3 regions of the Stenotrophomonas sp. ESTM1D_MKCIP4_1 genome follow, and region 2 is predicted to be linked to each of the others. Evidence: predicted binding sites of a transcription regulator. Region 2 holds the regulator's gene; each other region holds the start of a gene.
The links. The regulator FliA, encoded in region 2, starts transcription of late flagellar genes. The targets are predictions, from matches to a motif close to TAAAGTTTNNCNNNCNNNGGCCGATAA.
Positions count from the first base shown of each region.

Region 1: a site for FliA is predicted at 1,422-1,448, ahead of C1924_RS11745 (methyl-accepting chemotaxis protein). Genes of this name have one in related genera too.
Region 3: a site for FliA is predicted at 1,714-1,740, ahead of C1924_RS19965 (methyl-accepting chemotaxis protein). Genes of this name have one in related genera too.

Region 1 covers NZ_CP026004.1:2,558,980-2,561,240, forward strand. Annotated here, with positions in the region: gene C1924_RS11745 (methyl-accepting chemotaxis protein) at 1-1,207, opposite strand, end outside; gene C1924_RS11750 (hypothetical protein) at 1,493-1,768, opposite strand; gene C1924_RS11755 (DUF5694 domain-containing protein) at 1,932-2,261, shown strand, end outside.
Region 2 covers NZ_CP026004.1:2,084,519-2,086,779, reverse strand. Annotated here, with positions in the region: gene C1924_RS09640 (MinD/ParA family protein) at 1-574, shown strand, start outside; gene C1924_RS09635 (RNA polymerase sigma factor FliA) at 571-1,314, shown strand; gene cheY (chemotaxis response regulator CheY) at 1,372-1,764, shown strand; gene C1924_RS09625 (protein phosphatase CheZ) at 1,764-2,261, shown strand, end outside.
Region 3 covers NZ_CP026004.1:4,411,519-4,413,779, reverse strand. Annotated here, with positions in the region: gene C1924_RS19965 (methyl-accepting chemotaxis protein) at 1-1,480, opposite strand, end outside; gene C1924_RS19960 (alpha/beta hydrolase) at 1,761-2,261, opposite strand, start outside.

The DNA of each region.
Region 1 (2,261 bases), 470 kb from region 2:
TGGCCTGCCGCGCATGGGTGGCGGTGCGCTGTACGGTGTCGGCCAGGCCCTTCATGGACACTGCCGTTTCTTCCAGCGACGCGGCCTGCTGCTCCGTACGCTGGGACAGATCGCTGTTGCCCTGCGCGATTTCGCTGGCGCCCACGGCAATGGTATCGGCGGCGAACTTGATCTGGCCGAGGATGCCGGCCATCGCTTCGACCAGCGCGTTGACGCCCTCGCACAGCTCGGCGACCGGGCCGCGCTTGTCGGTCATGTCCACGTGGTGAGTCAGGTCGCCCTGCTTTGCGGCCGCCACCACTTCACGGGTCTGCGCCACGGCACGCTGGGTGGCCTGGTTTTCGTGTACCTGGGCGGTGATGTCGGTCGCATACTTCACCACCTTGAACGGACGGCCGTTCATGTCCAGGATCGGGTTGTACGAGGCTTGGATCCATACCTCACGACCGCCCTTGCCCAGGCGCCGGTACTGCCCCGCGTCATACTCCCCGCGGCCAAGCTTTTCCCAGAACTGGCGGTACTCGGCGCTCTGGCGATACTCGGGTTCGACAAACAAGGCGTGATGCTGTCCGCGCACTTCCTCCAGGGTGTAGCCGGTGGCGGCCAGGAAGTTGGCGTTGGCCGACAGGATGCGGCCATCGAGGCCGAACTCGATCACGGCCTGCGACTTGTCGATGGCGGCCAGCTGCCCCGCTGAATCGGCGGCCTGCAGCTTCTGCGCGGTGATGTCGGTGGCGAACTTCACGACCTTGTAGGGCCGCCCCTGGCGATCCAGGACGGGGTTGTACGAGGCCTGGATCCAGATCTCCCGTCCTCCTTTGCCGAAGCGCCGGTACTGCCCGGCGTCGAACTCGCCACGCGCCAGCCGCGCCCAGAACTCGCGGTACTCGGCGCTGCGGCTGTGCTCCGGGTCGACGAACAGGGCGTGGTGCTGGCCCTGGATCTCATCCAGACGGTAGCCCACGGCCTGCAGGAAGTTCTCGTTGGCCTGCAGGATGGTGCCATCCAGGCCGAACTCGATGACCGCCTGCACGCGGTGCAACGCGGCCACCTGCGCGGCCAGCTCGTCCTGGCGACGGTCCTGTTCCGACTGTGCAGTGGCGCTGCGCTGGGAACCCAGCGCGCCCAGCAGCGCGCGCCAGGGCGAATAGCGGGAATGGGAGTCGGCCGGTGTCTGCTCACCTGCCGTGAAGCCTGGCATCAGCATCATGGGGTCCTCGGAGTCCAATAAAATGCAATCCGGCGGGCGGATGCCCGGCGGGGCCATCAATTGCCTGGACTTGCAGACGCGCGGGGGTAGCGTCCTTGTTGGTGGTGCGCGTAAAGCTCTGGACTGCGGACTGCGGTACACACAGCGCGGGCCGCCCGTCGGGGGCAGCCTAGAGTCCAGCCGCGAGGAACAGGAGCGGGATCCATTCCGGTTATCGGCAGGCCCGCCGCAGCCTTTAGGCCCATTTGGCCAGGGCGGCACCCTGCCGGCGCTGGGCCCCGGTCAGCGTTGCCGCCACAGGATCCAGCGCAGCACGGCAATGGCCAGTACCGCCGGCAGGTAGCCGAGGCTGCCCACCCAGACCAGCAGCGCCGCGGTCACCCAGCCACCGCCGCCCCCCAGGATCCACGACGAGGTCTGCAGGATGTGCAGTGCGACCGGCAGCAACAACGCCGGCGACAGGCGCAGCACGTGCCAACGCCAGCCCAGCGGCCCGACGAAGCCGATGATCGCTCCAAGCACTGCAGCAGTGGTCACGATGGGCAACGCAGCGTCCATGTCGTTGTCTGTTCCGGGGTGCAACGGCCATTGTGGATGATCCCTGCCGTTACAGCGATGCACGCTGCACCGAAAAGGTTGCAATGACCAACGGCGCATCCCCTCACGCGCAGCCGCGCGCACCATGGCCGGGTCAGGGAGCCAACCATTGCAGGGAGAAGCCATGTTCAAGCGAAGCGCGTGTGTTCTGTTGCTGGCGGTGTGCAGCACCACAGCCGGTGCGGCGGATGCGCCGTACCGCCCCGCCTTCCACCCCGACCAGCTCAAAGGGCCCCCTGCCGGACGCGTGAATGAAGTGCTGGTGCTGGGCAGCCCGCATCTTTCAGGCCTGCCGGATACGTTCCGGCCCGAGCAGCTGGAACCGCTGCTGACGCGCCTGCAGGCCTGGGCACCGACCGCGATCGCGGTGGAAAACGTGCCGGGCCTGCAATGTGATTACATGCGCCGCTACCCCAGCCGCTATGCGGAAAGCACCGCGGACTACTGCCCTGAT
Region 2 (2,261 bases):
GGTCCCGGCCGCGTCGGGCCGCCGGCACATGGCCGAACTGGCCCCGGCCGAACATGTCGGCCTGGTCAACGTGTTCTCCGAACTGGAACGCGAGCTGGACATCATGGTGGTGGACACCGCCGCCGGCATCACCGATGGCGTGCTGACCTTCTGCCAGGCCGCGCAGGACACGGTGGTGGTGGTCTGCGACGAGCCGGCCTCGATCACCGATGCCTACGCGCTCATCAAGGTGCTCTCGCGCGAACGTGGCGTAGACCGCATCCAGGTGGTGGCCAACATGGTGCGCGACCCCAACGAAGGGCGCGTGCTGTATGAAAAGCTGACCCGCGTCTGCGAGAAGTTCCTCGCCGATGTCTCGCTGAACTACCTGGGCTGCGTCCCGCAGGATGACTGGCTGCGCCTGTCGGTGCAGCGCCAGCAGCCGGTGGTCAAGGCCTATCCGTCGAGCCCGGCCGCACTGGCCATCACCGAGATTGCCCGCCGCACCGCCCGCTGGCAGGCGCCGACCGAACCGCGCGGTGGCGTTGAATTCTTCCTGGAACGCATCCTCAAGCAGCGTGGGGTGACCGTATGAAAGGCGCAGCCCAGTACAAGGAAGTCCAGCGCGCCAGCGCGACCGATGTGATCGTCCAGCACTCGGACCTGGTGCGCCGCATCGCCCACCATCTGGCCGCCCGCCTGCCCGCCAGTGTCGAGGTGGACGATCTGATCCAGGCCGGCATGATGGGCCTGATCGAAGCCTCGCGCAGCTATGACGCAGACCAGGGCGCCTCGTTCGAGACCTACGCCTCGATCCGCATCCGCGGTTCGATGATCGACGAGATCCGCCGTGGCGACTGGGTGCCGCGCTCGGTCCACCGCCGCGCCCGCGACGCCGCCGCCACCATCCGCCGGCTGGAACAGACCAGTGGCCGTGCGGCCAGCGCCACCGAAGTGGCCGCCGCGATGGACATGCCGCTGCCCGAGTACCTGCGCCTGATGGAAGACGCCTCGCGTGGCCAGGTGTTGAGCCTGGAATCGCGCATCGAGGACCAGGGCGAGCTGGACACCGTCGCCCAGGGCGGCCCGACCCCGCAGCAGGTGCTGGAACGCGGCGAGTTCGGCCGCGAACTGGGCAAGGCCATCGGCCACCTGCCTGAACGCGAACAGCTGGTGCTGTCGCTGTACTACGAGCAGGAGCTGAACCTGAAGGAGATCGGCGCGGTGCTCGGCGTCAGCGAGTCGCGGGTCTGCCAGATCCACGGCCAGGCCGTGCTGCGCCTGCGCGGCCGCCTGAAGATCTTCGAGGCCGTCGATGCCGGCCTGGAAGAATGAACATGCACGAGGCGGCTGCCCCCGGCCGCCCGTAGTGAACAACAAAGGAACTCTGCTTTGAACAAGAACATGCGCATCCTGATCGTCGACGATTTCTCGACCATGCGTCGCATCGTCAAGAACCTGCTGGGCGATCTGGGCTTCACCAACACCGCCGAAGCCGAGGACGGGCATGCCGCGCTGTCGATGCTGCAGAGCCAGCCGTTCGATTTCGTGGTCACCGACTGGAACATGCCGGTGATGACCGGCATCGAACTGCTCAAGGCCATCCGCGCCGATGCCAAGCTGAAGACGCTGCCGGTACTGATGGTCACCGCAGAAGCCAAGCGCGAGCAGATCATCGAAGCCGCCCAGAGCGGCGTGAACGGCTACATCATCAAGCCGTTCACCGCGCAGACCCTGGAAGAAAAGCTCGGCAAGATCTTCGAGCGCCTGGCGGCCAGCGCCTGATGGATACCCCGGTCGACAGAAGTGCCCTCGCCCTGCGCCTGCAGGAGGCTCTGGATGCCCTGGAATCGGGTGACGAGGCCGCCTGGCGCCAGCGCATCGACAGCCTGGTGGCCGCGCGCACCCAGCCGATGATGAGCGGCCTTTCACGGCTGGCCCGCGAACTGGGCCAGGCGCTGGGCGAACTGCCGACCGTGCCCGACGAGGCCGGCGAGCTGGACGACGCCTGCGCCCGCCTGGACCACGTGGTGGCCATGACCGAACAGGCGACCCACCGCACCCTGGACCTGGCCGAGGAATGCCGGGCCCTGACCGAACAGCTGCGCGCCGACGGCCTGCAGCCAGGCCAGGATGCCCAGCTTGAACGCATCCGCCACAACCTGACCGAAATCGCCCTGACCCAGAGCTACCAGGACCTGACCGGCCAGATCATCCGTCGCGTGGTCGGCATCGTCCGCCGCGTGCACGAAGGCTTCGGCGCGCTCGGCCTGCCGCCGGAA
Region 3 (2,261 bases), 2.1 Mb from region 2:
CGTTCAGGCGCACGGTGGACGTCAGCTCCTCCATCGAGGCGGCCGTCTCCTGCAGGTGCGCGGCCTGGCGCTCGCTGCGCTCGGACAGTGCGTCGTTGCCGGTGGCGATCTCGCGGGCGGCGCTGCGGATCGCGCCGGCACTGTGCTGGATGCGACCGACCATGCGGGCCAGCTGGGTGGCGGTGGCGTTGGCATCGCGCTGGATCGCGGCGAACGCGCCCTGGTACTGACCCTGCATGCGCTGGTCGAGCTCACCGCGGGCCAGTGCGGCCAGCATCTGTCGTACCTCTTCGACGGTACCGCCGACGGTTGCCATCAGCTGGTTGATGCCCGCCGTGAGGCCGTGCAGGAAGCTTGCACCCTCGCTGGCCTGGAGCCGCTGCTCGAGATCGCCCGCCGCTGCCGCCGCGACGATGCCGGCGACGGCGTTCTCCAGTGTCAGTTCATGCGTGCGGTCGTGCCACTCCACGGCAAAGCCGAGCCGGTTGCCCTGTGCATCGAACACCGGGGTGACCACCTGGGCAAAGTGCACCGCGCCGATCTGGATCTTGCCGTTGTGGGTGACCTGCAGGCCGTTGAGGAGGGTGCGGATGCGGTCCGGATTGGCGTGGAAACGATGGATGCTGGTGCCCACCAGCCGTTCGGCATCGAAATCCGGGAAGGCCTGGCGCAGCGTGGCTTGCTGGTTGCGCAGCAGGGCGACGACCGATCGGTTTACGTAACGGATCACGTGCTCGTTGTCGGCGATCATCATGGCCGTGCGCGAGACATCCAGCGCCTGACGGATCTGCGCGTTCTCGGCATGTGCCTGTGCCTGCCGGCCACGCTGTGCCTGCACGTGGCGGGCCGTGTCGGCCAGTGCATGGGCCAGGGAACCGGCGGCGTAATCCTGCGCGTTGCTGTGTGCGGTCAGGTCGGCTCCGGTGGCAATATCCCGCGCCAGTGCGGCCAGTCGCTGCGGGCCATGGCCCAGCGCCTCGCCCTGCTGGCGCAGGCGCGCCGCAGTCTGGCCGAGCACGAGGGCCAGACCACCCAACGCAGCGGCGTGCAGCAGGCCAGGCAGTATCGCGGCGCCCTGCAGGAGCGGCAGCAGCAGGGCGATCACCCCGACCGTACCCGCCAGCCACAGTGGCAGGCGGTCGCGATGGCCCAGCAGAACCGCAAGCAGCAGGGCGATCGGCAACGCGGGGCTGACACCCCCGAGGTGGCAGAGCAGGCCAAGCTGGGTGGCGATGATCACCGCCAGGCCATTGCGGGCCAGGCGGCTACCTGCCTGCGGGCCAGCCAGCCACGCGGCGGGCAGCACCGCAGTCACTGCCAGCAGGGCGACCAGATCGCGCTGGCCATTCAATACAAGGCCCAGCCCGAGCAGCGCCATGGCAACGCTGCCGACCAGCAGGCGGCGGTCACCGCGTCGTGCGAGCTGCTGCAGATAGGGGCGGCGGCCCTGATCGGGGGGACGAGGGGATGCGACGGACATCGATGACTCCTGGAAAAGCGGACGGCACAGGCCCGGCGTACCGCCACGCGCGACGGCGTGTCAGTGGCAGGGCCAGGAATGTGCAGGGGGAGATGACGCGGATGGCAGACACCGGGGCCACGTCCTGTGGGCGGCGGTGCAGGCAGACAGGCATGTGGGCTTCCTTGCAGAGCACGAACAGCCGCAGGCCCGACCGGACCCGCGTACCACGGGCGCAGGGGCCCGCAACTGTTCTATCGGCCGTGCGCGCGCAGAGTGAAGCGTGCGGCGCAGGCGCTGCTCAGCCGGCGAGGAAGCGGTTGATCACTTCGGCGATCTGCGCCGGATGTTCCATGTGCAGGTGGTGGTTGCCGGGAAACACGGCCAGGCGCCCGTCGCGCAGGTGCTGCAGCCGCTGGCTGCGGCCGGGCTCCGGATAGTAGGACTGTGCCGGCGTGGCGTAGATCACCTGGGTGGGGCAGGCGATGGCCTGCAGCAGGTTGTCGATCTGGCCCTCGCTGAGGCGGATGGCCGTGGGCAGCATCAGGCGCGGATCGCTGCACCAGCGGTAGCCGCCTTCCACCGGCTCCACGCCGCGTTCGACCAGCAGGCGGGCGCAGCCCTCACTGAGCTGGTTGGCCATCATCCGTGCGCGGATGGGTGCTGCGAGTTCCGGGAACACGCGCAGCTGCTTGCGCGCCAAGGCGCGGCTGGCATTCACGTGATCGCGCAGGCGATCGGCGGTTTCTTCTTCGGGCCCGCGCAGGCCGCCCAGCGCTTCGATGGCGATCAGCCGTTCGAC